Regions from separate parts of the Tardiphaga sp. 285_C5_N1_2 genome, predicted to be linked through region 1. Evidence: predicted binding sites of a transcription regulator. Region 1 holds the regulator's gene; the other holds the start of a gene.

What was found. The regulator LexA, encoded in region 1, represses DNA repair genes until DNA is damaged. The targets are predictions, from matches to a motif close to TGTTCNNNNTGTGTTCNG.
Region 2: a site for LexA is predicted at 5,791-5,808, ahead of AB7951_RS27885 (YifB family Mg chelatase-like AAA ATPase). Genes of this name have one in related genera too.

What each region holds. Positions count from the first base shown of each region.
Region 1 is NZ_CP197241.1:3,121,134-3,130,299, reverse strand. Features, by position in the region: gene AB7951_RS14960 (ComEC/Rec2 family competence protein) at 1-1,125, shown strand, start outside; gene lexA (transcriptional repressor LexA) at 1,144-1,866, opposite strand; gene AB7951_RS14950 (GNAT family N-acetyltransferase) at 2,169-2,738, opposite strand; gene AB7951_RS14945 (Orn/Lys/Arg decarboxylase N-terminal domain-containing protein) at 2,760-5,117, opposite strand; gene AB7951_RS14940 (molybdopterin molybdotransferase MoeA) at 5,276-6,484, opposite strand; gene AB7951_RS14935 (hypothetical protein) at 6,593-6,883, shown strand; gene AB7951_RS14930 (CbtB domain-containing protein) at 6,941-7,123, shown strand; gene AB7951_RS14925 (CbtA family protein) at 7,127-7,852, shown strand; gene AB7951_RS14920 (HAD-IA family hydrolase) at 7,849-8,475, opposite strand; gene AB7951_RS14915 (MarR family winged helix-turn-helix transcriptional regulator) at 8,720-9,166, opposite strand, start outside.
Region 2 is NZ_CP197241.1:5,882,032-5,891,197, forward strand. Features, by position in the region: gene AB7951_RS27850 (penicillin-binding protein activator) at 1-833, opposite strand, end outside; gene rsmI (16S rRNA (cytidine(1402)-2'-O)-methyltransferase) at 1,059-2,015, shown strand; gene AB7951_RS27860 (YraN family protein) at 2,002-2,415, shown strand; gene gshB (glutathione synthase) at 2,452-3,393, shown strand; gene AB7951_RS27870 (hypothetical protein) at 3,406-3,588, opposite strand; gene AB7951_RS27875 (MBL fold metallo-hydrolase) at 3,587-4,567, shown strand; gene AB7951_RS27880 (diguanylate cyclase domain-containing protein) at 4,640-5,674, opposite strand; gene AB7951_RS27885 (YifB family Mg chelatase-like AAA ATPase) at 5,857-7,395, shown strand; gene AB7951_RS27890 (hypothetical protein) at 7,503-7,985, shown strand; gene AB7951_RS27895 (ATP-binding protein) at 8,149-9,166, shown strand, end outside.

The DNA of each region.
Region 1 (9,166 bases):
GTGGCAGCAATGGTTGTGCTGATCGTTGCGCCGGAAGCGTTGGTGCATCCGAGTTTTCAGATGTCATTCGCGGCGACGCTGGGGCTGGTCGCATTGGTACAGATCGGCATGCCCGCGCTGTTTGCCTCGCCCGATCATTCCGCGACGGCGCGCGTGGCGCTATGGGGCGGACGCGAGATCGCGATGCTCGTGCTGGCCTCGCTGGTCGCGGGCCTCGCCACCACGCCCTATGCCGCGTTTCATTTCCACCGCGTCACGCCCTATGGCGTTGTCGCCAATCTCCTGGCGATGCCGGTGGTCTCAGCGCTGGTGATGCCGGCGGGTATTCTTGGTTTGGTGGCCATGCCGTTTGGCTTTGACGGTGTGTTCTGGCGGCTAATGGATGTCGGCATCCAGTGGATGATCGTGGTCACGCAATGGGTCGCAGCCTTGCCCGGTGCCATCGGCCGGATGCCGGCCTTCGGCACTGGACCGCTGATATCAGCCAGTATCGGCATCATCGTGCTCGGATTGCTGCGCACGCCGTTGCGCTTCGCGGGGGCTGGCGTGCTGGTGCTCTCGATTGTATGGGCATTGCTGGTGAAGCAGCCGGATGTGCTGATCTCGGGTGATGGTCGCAGCGTCGCGGTACGGGGCAGGGACGGGCATCTCCACGTGATGCGCAGCGCCAAGGATACATTTTTGCTGAAAGAGTGGCTTGCCGGCGATGCGGATGCACGCCTGCCGACCGATGCCTCAGTCGGCCACGGCGTGTCCTGCGACCGCGACGGGTGCATCGCGGCGCTGGCCGATGGCGCTTTGGTGGCGCTGGTTCTACAGCCGGATGCTTTCACAGATGATTGCGAGAAAGCGGCGCTCATCGTCACGGCGCGACAATCGCCGAGGGATTGCAGGGCGCTGGTGATCGATCAGGATCGCTTGCAACGAAATGGTGCGGTGAGCCTGCAGCGAACCGCGAACGGCTTTACCATCGATGCCGTGCGACCGCGTGGCCTGGACCGTCCGTGGTCGCGCGCCATTCCTGATGAGCCCCAGCACGATCTGATCCCGAACAGTCGTACGCCACAAAATCGGCCGGTGGATGCGACGCCGGCGGAAGCCGATCTTCAACCCGAAGATCAGTAATCCGCCGAGGCGCAAATCTCAGTAGCGGCGATACAGGCCGATCAGCTTGCCCTGAATGCGCACCCGGTTGGGCGGCAGGATGCGGACCTCGTAGGCGTCATTCGCAGGCTCCAGCGCGATCGACGCGCCGCGGCGGCGGAAGCGCTTCAACGTGGCTTCCTCGTCGTCGATCAGGGCCACCACGATGTCGCCGGTGTCGGCGCTCTCGTTGCGCTGGATCAGCACGGTGTCGCCGTCGAGAATGCCGGCGTCCTGCATGGAATCGCCGCGCACTTCGAGCGCGTAATGTTCGCCGGAACCGAGCATGTCTGCGGGCATGCTGATGGTGTGGCTGCGCGTCTGCAGTGCCTCGATCGGCGTACCTGCCGCGATCCGGCCCATCACCGGGATGGCAACTGTGCGGCCATTGTCATCATCGCCGCTGTTGCTGGCGATGCTGGCGGCCGAACGCACCTTGCCAAGCGTGCCTTCGATGACGCTGGGCGTGAAGCCGCGGCGGCCGGTACCGCCGGTGACCGGCGCGCCGAGCTCTGGCAGCTTGATGACTTCGATGGCACGGGCGCGATTGGGCAGACGGCGTATGAAGCCGCGTTCTTCCAGCGCGGTGATCAGACGATGGATGCCGGACTTCGAGCGCAGGTCGAGCGCATCCTTCATCTCGTCGAAGGACGGCGGGACGCCGGCTTCCTTCAGCCGTTGATCGATGAATCGCAGGAGTTCGTATTGTTTGCGCGTGAGCATCTGAAGCCATCCTCAGTTGACGGTGTCGGCCGCCGCGTGCGTTTCAAAGGGCCTTCGAACGGTGAGCCTCAATCCTGAGACGATCGTTCAAAGATCGGTTGCGCGAGTTCGGGCACTCTCAAACTACTCAAAGCCACAGAATCTCGAAACAAATCATGAACGAACACTATATGTTCCATATGTGTTCTGCAATGCTTAATTTGCCGTCAACAGAATGCACGTTGAGGGAGGTTTGAGGAGGCTGTTCCTCACCAGTCGTCGATCCTCGACGGACATGGAAAATGCTTCCGCGGTCGCCTGGGCTACGCGGACGTCATGCGCCCAATGGGCGGCGGCGGAGTCGTGGAGCCGGTCGCCAGCGAGCGCTGAACCATGATCGTGTCGGCCCAGCGGCCGGAGCGATAGGCGACGCCGGGCAGCAAGCCGACGCGGGCAAAGCCAAAGCTCTCATGCAAGCCGAGCGAGGCCGTGTTGTCGGCATCGATATAGCCGATGATCTGCCGGAAGCCGGCCGCCGCGCACACGTCGATAAGTTCGCGCATCAGCAGCCGGCCGATGCCTCGACCGACATGCCCGTGGTGGATATAGATCGAATGCTTGACCGTGTAGCGGTAGGCCGGTCGCTTGCGGAACAACACCACATAGGCGTAGCCCACGACCTCGCCGCCTTGCGTGGCGACGAGGTGCGGGAACCGTTTGCTGCGCAGGTTCTTGCGCCGGTCTCTGAGATCGTCGGGCTGCGGCGTGTCGGCGTCGCTGACGCCTTCCTCGACGCCTTGCCGGATGTGCCGGCGATAGATCGCCAGCATGGCATCGACGTCGGTGTCGCGTGATGGTCGGATGACGACCGGCTGTTCGAGTTCCGTTGGCAAATCTGGCTCCTTACGTGCTCCCTATTCGGAGACCACGTAAGTGTAAAGCCGGATCCGGCCATTGGCGTCGACCTTGCGGTAGATGCCCTGGATTTCGACGTCGAAGCCCGGGAACGTGTTGAAGCAGGTCTCGAACATCCTGAGATAATCGATCATCGGCTTTGACCGTTCGGTGAGCCGTTCTCCGGGGACGATCGTGGCGATGCCGGGCGGGTAGACCACGAACGGCGTCGTCGCGACGCGCCCGAAAATCTCATCGATCGGGAGGTAATCGACGTCGTTGCGCACCAGACAGCGCGCGGCATCATGGGGTGACATGGCAATCTCCGGCAGATGGTCGGCGGAGAATTGCCTGGTCTGAAGTTCGCTCACATTGGCCTCGCGGAAGAACCGGTGCATGTCGCCGCACAGATCCCGCAGGCGTATGCCCGCATAACGCGCCGGCCTGCGCCTGGCGAATTCGGGGATGACGTCTTCCAGCAGCGCGTTGTCGTCATGAAACTTCTTGAAGGCGACGAGGCCCGATATCAGCGTGCCGGCCTTGCTGGCCTCCACGCCGGGCGTCAGCAGGAAGAGCAGCGAGTTAAGGTCGTTCTTCTCCGGCACGATGCGATTTTCGCGCAGGAACTGCGCCACCACGGGCGCGGGGATGCCGTGTTCCGCATAGCCGCCGGTGGTGCGGTCGAAGCCGGGTGTCACTACCGTCAGCTTGTTGGGATCGGTCATGGTGAAACCGGCTTCCATGCCGGGGAAGCCATGCCAGGCGGCGTCAGGCGCGAGCTGCCAATAAGCCGGATTGGTGGCCAGCTGGTCTGTGCCGATGCTTTCCCAGGGCACATTGTGAACAGCGCCTTCGCTGGCTGCGTCGGGAATCGCGACGCGCTCGGGCACGAAGGGTTCGAAGAACCAGCGACGCTCGGCGCGGGTTTCCTTCTCCTCGAATTCGCGGCGCACGGCGCGCATCTTCTTGCGCAGTTCGATGCCAAGCCGGATCGTGTCGTCCCACAACACTTCGCCGGAGCGGCCCTTCATCATCTGCGCGCCGACATCCAATGATGCGAACAGCGGATAGAACGGCGAGGTCGAGGCGTGCTGCATGAAGCTTTCGTTGAAGCGCCGATGCTCGACGCGGCGCTTCTGGCCGCGGATGTGGCGATCCTTCATGTGGATCTGCGACGCCTGAGAGAAGCTCGCAAGCTGCTTATGGGTCGACTGCGTCGCGATGATACCCGGAGAATCCGGACCAAGCTCCTTGAGCCCCATGGCGAAGCGGCCGGCATAGAGCGGGTGGAATTTCATGAAGCCCGCCCAGGCCTCGTCGAACAGGATATAATCGCAGAGATGGCCGATGCGCGCGATGATCATCTCGGCGCTGTAGATGGTGCCGTCATAGGTGCACTGTTCGACCACGGCGACGCGGAACGGGCGTGGACGCTTCCAGGCCTCGGGATCCGTGACCAGCGGATTGATACGGATGCGCTCGCGCAGCGCGTCCTCGTCGAGCGCATCCCAGTTCATCGGGCCGATCAGGCCCCAGGGATTGCGCGTCGTTGGCACATAGATCGGCACACCGCCTGAAATCATCAATGCGCCGTGCAGGGCCGCTTTGTGGTTGTTGCGATCGAACAGCACGAGGTCGCCATCGGTGACCAGGGCCGATAGCGCGACCTTGTTGGAGGTCGAGGTGCCGTTGAGCACGAAATAGGTTTTCTCCGCGCCAAAAATCTGCGCGGCTTCCTTCTGCGCCTGCAGCGCAGGGCCCTCATGAGTCAGCAGATCGCCGAGATCGAGCACCGAATTGTCGAGGTCGTCGCGAAACACGGCTTCGCCGAGATGCTCCATGAACACGCGGCCGATCGGGCTGCGGCTGTAGAACACGCCGCCATTGTGGCCCGGGCAGGTCCAGAGCTGGTTGCCTTCCTCGGCATAGTCGACCAAAGCGCCGAAGAACGGCGTCTTCAGCGTCTCGGCATATTGCTTCAACCGGCTGATGAGATTCTTGGCGATGAACGGCGGTGTTTCCTCCGACAGGAAGACATAGCCGTCGATGAAATCGAGCACCTCGACCGGGACGTCTTCAAACCGCTTGCGACGGATCAGCAGGATGATCGGAAAGTCGAGGCCCCGTTTGCGCATCAGGTTGATCAGCGCCGCGGTCTTGCCTTCGAGGCCCTTCTTGCCCCAGTCGACCACCATGCAGCCGATGGCCGCGTCGGTCTGGACCGCGATCGTGGCGTCTTCGAGCTTGCGCGCCTTGACGACCTCGAAGCCGGAACGCTCGATCTCATCGACGATCTGATTGAGCCGAATGCCCTCGAGATCGTCGGCGTCGAATGTTGGCATCGCAAACAGGAAATTGAAGCGTTTGAAATAGTCCATTTGTGCACCGATCTTGTTTCGCAGCGATGTCTCGCTGCGTTACGTGACAATTCAGTGACTGAAGCCGCGTTAAGGTATCTCAGTCAGAAAAAAGCTCAGAGAACATGCCGCGCGGCGGAAGTTCCGGTGGCCCGGCATTCCATCGCGCATCTCGGCCTTTAAACAGGCAGTCGCATGATCGCGCAGGAATCGCCAGCGGCGGCGGCGGGAGCGAATGGCTTGCGGATCAGAAGTCCTTCGGCAACAGCCAGATTTCCTAGCAGCGACGAGTCCTGTTTCATCACCGGCGTCGCCACCACGGTGCCGTCGGCGCGCGTTTCCAGACGCGTGCGCAGGTAATCCTCGCGCTGGTCGTTGGCGGCGAGGTCGCGGCCAAGCACCGCGGGTTCGAGCGCGTGAGCGACCTCGATTCGGCCGGATAGCGCGCGCAGCAGCGGCACCATGAACAGGAAGCCGCAGACATAGGACGAGACGGGATTGCCGGGCAGGCCGATCACGCGCATGCCCTGGCGGCGTCCGTGCATCATCGGCTTGCCGGGCCGCATCGCGATGCGCCAGAACGCCATCTCGACGCCGGCATTGATCAGGGATTGCTGCACGAGGTCGTGGTCGCCGACCGACGCGCCGCCGGTGGTGATCAGCACGTCCGCCTTCAGATCGATCGCGCGCTGAATGGCCGATGTGGTCGCCTCCAGCGTGTCGACAGCGATACCGAGATCGATCACCTCGGCGCCTTCGGCACGGGCCAACGCACGCAGCGCGAAGCCATTGGAGAGCACGATCTGGCCGGGGCCGGGGACCGCGCCGGGCATGACCAGTTCGTCGCCGGTGGCGAGCACGGCAACGACCGGCCGTCGCCGCACGGGCAGTGACGGATGGTTCATGCCGGCGGCAAGCGCCAGATCGCGGTCGGTGAGGCGGGTGCCGGCGCGCAGTAGTACATCGCCTTCATTGAAATCGACGCCGGCCGGGCGGATATGCTTGCCGGAAATCGCGGCCTCGTTGATCCCGACGATATCGCTATCGCGCGTAGTATCTTCCTGGATTACCACGGCGTCGGCGCCAGCGGGCAAAACGCCGCCGGTGAAGATTCGCAGGGCTTCGCCGGTCTGCAGCGGGCGGTCGAATGGCTTGCCTGCGGCGATCTCGCCGATGACGCGGAGCTTGGCGCCCAACGTCGCATCGGCGGCGCGCACAGCATAACCGTCCATCGCTGACATGGGCTCCGGTGGCTGGGTGCGCAGCGAAGCGATGTCGCGGGCGAGCACGCGGTGGAACGCGTCTTCCAGCGGCACCATCTCCTCAGGCAGCGCATCGGCGCCCGCGAGAATCGCGGCCATGGCATCGGTAACCGGCATCAGGGCCATCGCGGGGATCTCCGGCAGTGTGGGCGCCCGTCATAGCGGAGAGCGGGAGCGGACGCAAAACCACCGGCGCTTTGGCAGGGCAGGGAAACACGGTAGACATCGGCGATCATGACCGACAACCACGCCGCAACCGCCGATGAAGCGCCCATCTGGCGGGCGGATGTGGATGCGCTGGCGTTCCGGCCGTCCGGCCATCGCGGGCTATGCATGGTGCACCGTCATGCGTTCCGGACGCTGCTCCGGCGCTACCCGTCGCCGGAGGACTGCGCAGCCTATTTTCAAGACCACAGAGCGGTGTTCCAGGCGGCGGCTGGCGCCAAGCTGGTGCGTGCGCCGGTGGCGGCAGATGCGAACTTTCATCTGACCAGCCGGGATCTCGCCCGCGCGATGCAAAATTAACGGTCGCGCCACCGGTGCAACTCGGCTAAATTGACCGTCTATTTTGCGAGGATTCCGATGCAACAGACCCAGACCGCCCAGATCTCCGCCGTCACCACTGACGTCAACGTCGTCGTGCAGGCCGTTCTGGCCATGGCGCTCGGTCTGTTCATCGTCGGCGTGGTCGGCTTCTCGCATATCAGCGCCGTCCACAATGCGGCCCATGACACGCGCCACGCCAACGCATTCCCCTGCCACTGAGACATGTCCATCTTCAGGTCGATCGTTTTCTCGGCAGCGCTGGCTGGCGTGATCACTGGCGCTGCCATCACCGGCGCCCAGATGGTCGGGACCATTCCCCTGATCCAGAAAAGCGAAGTTTATGAGCGCAAGGCGGAAGCGCCGGCTGCTGTTGCGCCGACGGCTGCCGCGCAGCCCGCCCATACGCACGACCATGGCGCCGCCGCCCATAGTCATGAGGCCGAATGGGAGCCCGCCGAGGGCTTGCAGCGCAATGCCTTCACCACCGGCGCCAATATCCTGACGGCTATCGGCTTCGCGTTGCTGCTGGCCGGCATCTTCGCGCTGCGCGGCCGGGCCGTGGGTTGGCGGGAAGGGCTGTTCTGGGGCCTTGGCGGTTTCGTTGTCTTTACGGCGGCGCCCGGCCTCGGCCTGCCGCCGGAATTACCGGGAATGCCTGTCGCCGACCTCACCCTGCGCCAGACCTGGTGGATCGGCACTGCCTGCGCCACTGCGGCGGGGCTCGGCCTGCTGGTGTTCCGCAAGGCGTCATGGGCCGCCATTCTCGGCCTTGGCCTGATCATCCTGCCGCATCTGATCGGCGCGCCACAGGCGCCCGCTGGTCATACGGATGTCCCGGAAACGCTGTCGCACAGTTTCGTCGTTGCGGCGGTCCTGACCAGCCTGCTGTTTTGGGCACTGCTCGGCGTCCTCACCAGCATCGCCTTCCAGCGCATCTCGCGGACCTAAAGCCCGAGTGCCTTGAGCGCCTCGGCGACCGATGTCGGCGAGGTGACGTGGACGGCCTGCAATCCGCAAGCACGGGCAGCATCGATATTATCGAGTAGATCGTCGAAGAACACGATGCGGTCGGCGGGGATGCCGATTTCCGCGATGACGTGCTCATAGGATTTTGCATCGGGCTTGCGAAGCCCGATCGAGGACGACAGAAACACCGTGCGGAAGTGACTGAGCAGATCGGCATGGTGTTCCGAGAAATGCGTGACATGCGCGACATTGGTGTTTGAGAACGCGTAGAGCGGCCAGCGCTTTGAGGCATGCGCGAGGAGTTCGGCGATGCCTGGCATCTCCCCGACGAAGATCGCATTCCAGCCTTCGAGAAATTGTGCCGGCGTCAGATCGATACCGAGCGTGTCGTGCAGATGCGCAAAGAATGCGTCGTCGGAAATCTCGCCGCGCTCGTGTCGCATATAGACGTCGCCGCGCGCAAACCGGCTCACGATGTCGTCCGGTGTACACTGCGCGTAGTCCGACCAGACCTTCAGCACGCGCGTGAAATCGATATCCAGCACGACGCGGCCGAGATCAAACAGCAGGGCGTCTGCGGAATTTGGCGTAAGCGACATCGTCATCTGTATCTTTTGGCTCAACGATTGAACATGTGCGGCGCAGGTTAGCGGATGATGGCAGAAAATCCTTGCCTCCGCGTGACAAACCGTCCCGATATTTCTGTTGCCTAGGCAACTAATTCGTGAGAGCCTTTCCAAAGAGGGCGCTACTTAGAGCAGTCAATTGCCGGGCCCTGCAGGGAGAGAAACGATGGTGGACCGCTTGTGCGGGACAGCGATTGATGACGCGCGAGTAACGCGTGGTGGTCTAGCCGGTTACCGCGCCGAGATTGCCGTGAATGCGTCGCAGCAAGTCGATCAGCACTTCGCGTTCGCTTTCATCCAGACAGGACAGCAGCTTTCGCTCGCGTTCCAGCGCGGTCACGATGACGGCGTCATGGGTCGTGCGACCCTTCGTGGTCAGCGTAATCGAATGGGTGCGTGCGTCGTCCGGGTCGGCGTTGATGGCGACCAGGCCGCGCTCTTCCAGCATGGCAAGCGTGCGGCTGACCGGTCCCTTGTCGAAGCCGATGACGTGGCAGATGCGCGAGGCGGGAATGCCGGGCTCGATGGCCAGCAGCGACATGATGCGCCACTCGGTGACATTCACGCCAAAGCGCTTCTGATAGAGCGCGGTCGCGTTGCGCGACAGCTTGTTCGCAATGAAGGTGATGAAGGCCGGCACATAGCGCTCGAGATCGAGCAACTGCCCTCC
Region 2 (9,166 bases), 2.8 Mb from region 1:
TTGCGCAGATTGGCACCCGCCGCAGTCAAGGCATCAGCCGTTGCGACAACCGCGTCGCCATCGTCAGCAATGAACAACGCGTCGGCGCCGGTGAGGGATGCGGCAATGTTGCGTGCTGCGCTGGAGCGGTCAGCACCATAGCGCTCAAAAGCGACGACGCGGCCACCCTTGCGCGCGACGGCCTGCTTGAACGCAACTTCGACCACATTGCCATAGGCGTTCTCGGGCAGCATCGCCGCAAAGGAGCGTTTGCCCGTGCCCGCGGCGTAATCGACGATGCGATTGACGTCGGACTCGGGTAGGAAGCTGAGCAAATAGACACCACGGCCGGCGACACTGGAATCGGTCGAGAACGCGATCACCGGCACGTTGCGCGCGCGCGTGAGCTGCGCGGTGGCCGGCACTGACAGCGCAAACAACGGTCCGAGAATGATTTCGGATCCTTCGTCGAGCGCCTGCTGGGCGGCCTGCTGCGCGCCCTGCGCACTGCCATTGTCGTCCTTGATCAGGAGTTGAATGCTGGGATTCTGGAATTCGGTGAGCGCCATTTCGGCGGCGTTCTTCATCGACTGCGCGGCGACGCCAGCATTGCCGGAAGCCGACAGCGGCAGGATCAGTCCGACTTTCGTGCCCCCGGTGCCGATGGCTTGCGACTGCTGCGCCGGTCCGGCAGGCGGTCCCGATGGCGCCGTCGGTCCGGTGCCAAACGCATTGGTCAGCGTCGATTGCACACCCGCGCAGGCCCCGAGCAGCGGCCCGCCCAGCAGCAGGCCGACAGCCGTCCGCCGTGTTGCGCCCTTGGTCCCGGATTTGGGGTCGAACGGATCCGCCATCACTTCTCTTCTTTCGGCCGTATCAGATCGGCCCGCCTCGTCACCCACTATATAGTGTGAGGCGCGGATTCAGACATATTGTCGGCGATAAGTTAACCAAAACAAAAGCTTTATGTCCGGCATACCCCGTCACCGCGGCCGGATTAGCACGACGGGAATGAACCACGGCCAAACGCCGAAAAAACGGCTGTCCCCCTTTGGCGCAATTCGCTCTACATTGTCGCCATGCGCGCAACACCCCTCTCCTCATCGCCTGCGGACGCCGCGGCGCCATCGGCCCGGACCTTCACGGTCTCCGGCCATTTGCTCATGGCACCGAAAGCTGTTCCGGGGCTGCATCTCGTAGCCACGCCAATCGGCAATCTTGGCGACATCACCCTGCGCGCGCTGGAGACCCTGGCAGGGGTCGATATTATCGCCTGCGAAGACACCCGCATCACCCGCCGCCTGACCGAGCGCTACGGGATCACCGGCACACTCAAGCAATATCATGAGCACAATGCCGAACAGGCACGGCCAAAAATTCTTGAAAAGCTGTCGCAGGGCGCGTCCATCGCGCTGGTGTCGGATGCCGGCACGCCACTGATTTCCGACCCCGGCTTCAAGCTGGTGCGGGAAGTAACCGCAGCAGGCTTCAATGTGATTTCGCTGCCGGGGCCATCCTCGGTGCTGGCCGCGCTGGCCGTCTCTGCCCTGCCGACCGATCGCTTTTTCTTCGAGGGCTTTTTACCGTCGCGGCAGATGGCGCGGCGATCCCGCCTGACCGAGCTGGCTGCCATCGATGCCACGCTGGTGATGTTCGACTCCGGCAACCGCGTGCAGGACACGCTGGCCGATCTCGCGGACATCATGGGCAACCGCGATGCGGCGATCTGCCGCGAACTCACGAAGATGCATGAAGAGGTCAATCGCGGAGCGATTGCCGATCTGGCCAAGGAGGCCGATGGGCTGGAAACCCGGGGTGAATTCGTCCTGGTGATCGGGCCGCCGGCCGCCGATGCGCAAGCCATGACCGAAGACGACCTCGATGCCCTGCTGCGCAACTCGCTGCAGCGCGACAGCGTCAAGGACGCCGTGGCGCATGCGGTCGAACTGTCCGGCCGGCCGCGCCGCGCCGTCTATGCCCGCGCGCTGGAGCTGGCCAAGGAGATTCACAGGGACTCAGGCGATGGCGAAGACTGACAAAGTCTCCGCCCCGAAGCGCGCAGCCAGACCGGCTGCGCCGGAGCGCGTCGCCGCGTTCAATACCGGCCTCTCCGCCGAAAGCCGTGCCGCTGCTTTGCTGCTGGCCAAGGGCTACCGCATCCTGGCCCGCCGCTTTCGTAGCCCCCATGGCGAGATCGACATCGTCGCCAGAAAACGCAGCCTGATTGCCTTTGTCGAGGTAAAGGCCCGCGCCAGCCTGGACGAGGCCGCCTATGCGGTGACACCACGTCAGCAGGCCCGGATCATGGATGCCGCCCAGGGCTGGCTGATGGCGCATCCCGAACATGCAGAATTCGACCTGCGTTTCGACGTCGTGCTGATTGCGCCAAGACATTTGCCACGCCATCTGTTAGCGGCATTCGACGCCAGTACCTGAATTTTCGCTTTCCCGACCACAATTCCGGACCCCAGCATGACCTTGAACGTCGCCGTCCAGATGGACCCCATTGCGCGCATCAATCACAAGGGCGATTCGACCTTCGCGATGTTGCTGGAAGCCCAGAAGCGTGGCCACAAACTGTCCTATTACACGCCGGACAAGCTCTCGCTGCGCGGCAATGACGTGGTGGCGCCAGTGCAATCGCTGTCGGTGCGCGATATCGAGGGCGATTATTTCACCCTCGGCGATCCCACCCGCACCAACATGGAATCCTTCGACGTGGTGTTGCTGCGGCAGGACCCGCCATTCGATCTCGCTTACATCACCTCGACGCATCTGCTCGAGCGCATTCATCCGAAGACGCTGGTGGTCAATGATCCGGCCTCGGTGCGCAACGCGCCGGAGAAGATCTTCGTGATGGGCTTCTCGGACTTGATGCCGCCGACGCTGATCTCGCGCGACAAGGACGAGATCAATGCATTCCGCGCCGAGCATGGCGCCGTGGTGATGAAGCCGCTGCACGGCCATGGCGGCGCAGCGGTGTTTCGCGTGCTGCCGCAGGACATGAATTTCGGTTCGCTCTACGATCTGTTCTCCGTGACCTTCAAGGAGCAGTGGGTCATCCAGCGCTTCCTCCCCGAAGTGAAGCATGGTGACAAGCGCATCATCCTGATCGACGGCGAATTCGCGGGTGCCGTGAACCGCGTGCCGGCTGAAGACGATTTGCGCTCCAACATGGTGCGTGGCGGCGCCGCCAAGGCCACCGAACTCTCGCCGCGTGAGCGCGAAATCTGCGAACGTGTCGGACCGGCACTGCGTGATCTCGGTCTGCTGTTCGTCGGCATCGACGTGATCGATGGCAATCTCACCGAGATCAACGTGACGTCGCCCACGGGCATTCGCGCCATCGCCAAGCTTGGCGGACCGGATGTCGCGGCGCGGGTCTGGGACGTGATCGAAGCGAAGCGGAAGTAAACTCCGCTCGCGTCACTCGCTGCGCTGCGTCAATACTTGACGCAGCAGTTTGAATTCCATTTGTCGCAATTCTCCGCCTGCTGCTTTTGCTTGCCAGTCATGGACGGCAAGCGCAGCATGCCGATGCACGCTCGACCAATCGAGCGGCCCGCTACATGTGGCGGCAAGCAAAAGCATATCAGTGGAGAAACGCATGACTTCAGAAGTTTCGCGAAGGTCCCTGCTCTCGCTCGGCGCTGGTTTGGGCGCAAATCTTCTCGCTCCCGGCCTCATCGGCAGCGCATCGGCCAAGGCACCAAAGCTCGGCACACAGGCGCCCTACTTCCACCGTTTCATGTTAGGCAGCGCGGAAGTCACCGTTGTCTCCGACGGACCTTTGCCGCTCGGCGATCCCTCCGGCACATTCGTCGGCGTACCCAAGGAAGACGTGCAGAAGATGCTGACGGATAATTTCCTCAGCAGCAGCAATGTCGTGCTCGAACAGAACGCGCCGATCGTCAACATGGGCGACAGACTGATCCTGTTCGACACCGGCATGGGCACGTCGCAACTGTTCGGCAACACCACGGGTCGCCTGCAGAAAAGTATGGCCGAAGCCGGTATCAAGCCCGGCGATATCGATGCCGTGGTGTGCTCGCACGCCCATATCGATCATATCGGCGGTATCGTCGATGCCAATGACAAGCCGCTATTTCCCAACGCGCAGATCTATCTCAGCGAGGAAGACTTCAAGTTCTGGACCGACGAAGGCAAGCTCGGTTCGCCGCTCAAGGACTTCATCGTCCATGCGCGCAAGAACCTGCTGCCGGTGAAGGATCGCCTGGTGTTCTTCAAGGACGGCCAGGAGTTCCTGCCGGGCGTCACCGCCATGCATGCACCTGGCCATACGTTCGGCCACCACATGTTCATGATCCAGTCGGACGGAAAGTCCTTCGCGTTCCTCGGCGACCTCACCCATCATCAGGTGCTGTTGCTGGAGAAGCCGCGGATGGAGTTCGCCTATGATTCCGATCCGAAGATGGCCGCGGCAACGCGGGTAAAGATGCTCGACATGCTCGCGGCCAACAAGACCGCCGTGATGTCCTATCACTTTGCCTGGCCGGGTTATGGCCATGTGGTCAAATCGGGCGACGGCTTCCGCTATATCGCCGAGCCGATGGTGATGAATCTCTAGCGGAAGTCCTGCGACTTTCCTGCGGCGATCTTGAGACAGTGACCGCCGCAGGAATTCCGCAGCAATTTATCCTCACGCCGCGGATGAGGCGTCCCTCTGACGTCTCTCCGCTCCGCGTTTGTAGATCCGGAACGTGCCACGTCCGGCATCCTTCGCCGCATAGAGCGCCGAATCGGCCATGGCTGCCAATTGCGATGACGTGCAGTTATCGGCCAGCGCGATGCCGATTGATGCGCCAACCCGCAACTGTTGTCCGCGATGATCAATCGGCAGTCCCAACTGCGTGACAATCGCACGCGCCGTCTCCGAGGCTTCCTCGAATTCCGCGTGAGGCCCCAGCAGAACCGCGAATTCGTCACCGCCGAGTCGTGCGACCAGTTCCGCACCGGCACAGATGTTGCGAATTCGATTTGCAACGACGGTCAGGCAGGCATCGCCCGCTGCGTGGCCGAAACAGTCATTGACCGGCTTGAATTCATCGAGATCGATCAACAGCAGCGCGCCGAACGGCTTCACCTTGATGGCCGACGCCGCATCGAACAGCGACAGCTTGGTTTGAAACTGGCTGCGATTGGCGAGGCCGGTCAGCGTATCGAATTCGGCGAGATAGCGGTTGCGATCCGCCAGAATTTTCTCTTCGGTGATGTCTTGCTTCATGCCGAAGATGCGGACGGCAACGCCATCGACCGACTCGACAGTGGCCGTGATCCTGATCCAGCGCCGGTTGCCCTTGAAGGTGATGATCTCCGCATCGAGACTGAAGCCCGTGCGATCCTCGATGGCCTTGCTGCGCCGCTTCGTCAGTTCCCTGACGGATTCTTCGGGATAACAGGCGAGCGCCTCCTCGCGAATCGGCGTCGAGCCACGCGGTAGATCGAAGATGTCATAGACAACATCGGTCCAGACCAGCGATTCATCGGAGAGGTCGCATTCCCAGACGCCGATTCGCGCTGCCGCCGAGGAGCGATCGAATATCTTCCGGCTATGCGCCAGCGAAGCAGCCTGTTGATCGATGATGGCCTGTTGAGCTTCGATCTGCGCCTTCAGCGCAGCGATCAGGTCGGCGTCATCCGGAGCGTCTGGCGGCATCGACAAGCGATCTGACATCTGCGGGCACCCAGTCTTCGTCTCGAAGCTCATAGGATGCTTTGCATGACGTGTTTAAGATTTTCTACGCCAATGGCCGACTTCAGCCGAAACCAGCATACTTTACCGCTACATTTCGTTCACTGATTGTTCTTGATGTAGAAGCAACCTTAGGTTACGCTCTCATCTCGAATGAGGGCGGCATGGTTCAACGTGTTTCCACCGTAGCCTTTGAGGGGATCGAGGCCCGCGCGGTCGACGTGCAGGTTCAGGTCGTGCCCGGTCTGCCGAATTTTTTGATCGTCGGCCTGCCCGACAAGGCAGTATCCGAAGCGCGCGAACGGGTCCGTGCCGCGCTGGTCGCCTCGGGTCTGGCGCTGCCGGCACGGCGGATCATCGTCAATCTCGCGCCCGCTGACTTACCCAAGGAAGGCAGCCATTACGATCTGCCGATCGCGCTGGGATTGATGGCCGCGATCGGCGCGATTCCGCCGGATGCATTGACGGGCTTCACCGTGCTCGGCGAACTCGGTCTCGATGGCTCGCTCGCGCCAGTGGCTGGCGTACTGCCTGCAGCGATCGGCGCCAATGCGCGGGACGAGGGATTGATCTGCCCAGAAGCCTGCGGCGCGGAAGCCGCCTGGGCCAGTCCCGATATCCAGATCATCGCCGCGACGTCGCTGATCCAGATCGCCAATCACTTCAAGGGTACGCAGGTTTTGTCACGGCCGCAGCCGAAGATACATGCGCGTGAAGAAACGCTGCTGGATCTGCGCGACATCAAGGGACAGGAAAGCGCCAAGCGCGCGCTGGAGATCGCTGCCGCGGGCGGCCATCACCTGCTGATGGCAGGGAGTCCAGGATCAGGCAAATCCATGCTGGCGGCACGGCTCCCGTCGATCCTGCCGCCACTATCGCCGGCGGAGCTCCTCGAAGTCTCGATGATTGCGTCGGTGGCCGGCGAGATCAAGGACGGCGCACTCACCTCACGCCGGCCGTTCCGCGCACCGCATCATTCTGCCAGCATGGCCGCACTCACCGGGGGCGGCCTGCGCGCGCGGCCGGGCGAGATTTCGCTGGCGCATCAAGGCGTGCTGTTTCTCGATGAACTGCCGGAGTTCGATCCGCGCGTGCTGGATTCGCTGCGCGCACCGCTGGAGAATGGCGAGGTCGCCGTGTCGCGCGCCAATCACCGCGTCACCTATCCCGCTCGCTTTATGCTGGTTGCCGCGATGAATCCATGCCGCTGCGGCCACGCTTTCGAGCCGGGCTTCTCTTGCAAGCGCGGCCGCATCGATCGCTGCACCTCGGATTATCAGGCGCGCATCTCGGGCCCCTTGATGGACCGCATCGATCTGCGCATCGAAGTCCCGGCGGTGACCGCAGCAGATCTCATTCTGCCGCCACCTTCCGAGGGTTCTGCCGAGGTCGCGGCGCGTGTCGCCGCCGCGCGCGATCTGCAGACCATGCGCTATGCCGCGGCGGGATTGCCGGGCACACATACCAATGCCTCCGCGCCCGCCTCCGTGCTGGAAACGGTTGCGCAGCCCGATGCGCAGGGACTGACATTGTTGCGCGATGCCGCCGAAACGATGCGACTGACCGCGCGCGGTTATCACCGCGTACTGCGCGTGGCGCGGACGCTGGCGGATCTCGACGGCGCCGAGAAAATCGGGCGGCTGCATCTGGCCGAGGCGTTGTCTTACCGCGCGCTGGCGGAGGACATTCGCCGAGCTGCTTGACGTCTCCTCCTCGCCACTGATGTGGACGTCAACGCGATAGTAACGAGTTTTGTTTACGCTCTGCTCACCATAACCCCGCGTTGCGGGGCCAGGGCGAGTACCGTGTCATGCTGCGTTTCAAGATTTTAGCCTCGACGATTCCCCTGGCGCTGGCAGCCTTTCTCGCCCGCGGCGATCTCGTGAGCGGAACGCATCCCTGCATCTCCACCGGTGAGACCACCATCCAGATCGCCGCCATGCCTTGGCAGGCGCAATCGCATGTCAGCTTCACCAACGATCCCCAGCAGGCGACCGTCCGTGTGCAAATCGTCGATAGTGCTGACACCGCCGACTTCGTCGTACTTGATGATGTCGACGCCGCGGAACCGGATGCTTGTCCCCTCACTGCTGCGACGCGCTTCATCCGCATTGCCGACACATCCGCGAGTTCGGAACCCGCCATCTATCTGTCGGAGGAAGGTGACGCCGACTACCGGATCTTCGTGAAGTCTCGCAGCTTCACGGCGCGCGATGCCGCCGCGCTGATCGTCAGCGCCCGCAGCCGCACCCCGGCGTGGATGGCAGCGGCCAGCCTCCAAGCCGCGCATTAACGCTTCATCAACCATGTCTGCGCGGGTAAATTCAAAACTGCCACCGCGCAAGCACTTGGCAACAACATCCCCGCATTGTCTCCGACATCTGCGATCGCCTGGTCGCGGCCTGTAGTCGCGTGCAAGCGCGAGCCGTGATGTGACCAAGCCGGAGTGCTGATCTGTGGCGAAAGGTGTTTTCCGGATCAAGGTCTACTTCCGCCGCTTCGCGCGCCGTTTTCCGTGGCTTGCTTTCGTCATCCGCTCCTTCGTGATGTTCTCGGCTGCCTTCGGTGGCGCCTATGGTTTCATCTCAGGTTCGACCTCGAAAGACTCAGGTTACGACCCGCATGCTTTTGCGATCGGTGCCAGCTTTCTGTTCGCGCTGGCCTGCGTCGCCTTGGCCACCATGAGCATCCGTATGCGCTTCATAGGCAAGCGGATGCGCAAATTGGCTGCGCATAACGAAGCCCTGGTCGATCGGAACTGGGAATTGAAAGAAGCCGAAGAGCGCGCGCGCAGCCTGTTCGAGGCACAGGGCGACCTCATTGTGATCCGTGACAGCGAAGGCTGCATCACCTTCGTCAACGATGCTTATTGTGCGCTGGCGGAACAATCGCGCGAAGCATTGATCGGCAGCCACTTCGAACTCACGCTGCTGGAGCAGGGCGATATCGCCAACGAGCCCAACGGCACCAGCATGCACGATCAGAAGATCGCCACGGCGACCGGTCCGCGCTGGATCGCCTGGCGCGAAGGTCTGGTGCGGATCGATGCGGGCCAGCCCGCCGAGTTGCAATGCGTGGGTCGCGATGTCACCGACCGCACCCAGACCGAACGCGCCCTCGGTGAAGCGCGCGACCATGCCAATGCCGCCAACCGCGCCAAGTCGCGGTTCCTCGCGATGGCGTCCCATGAAATCCGCACGCCGCTGAACGGCATTCTCGGCATGAGCGGCTTGCTGCTCGATACGCCGCTGACACCCGAACAGACCACTTACGCCAAGGCCGTGAAGACCTCCGGCGATGCGCTGCTGTCGCTGATCGAGGAGCTGCTAGATTACTCCAAGATCGAGGCCGGCAAGATCGATCTGGAACATCGACCCTTTGCACTAGCCGGATTGATCGAGGACATCACCGAATTGCTGGCGCCGCGCGCGCAGGCACGCAATCTCGAAATCGCGGCCTATGTCGATGAACGAT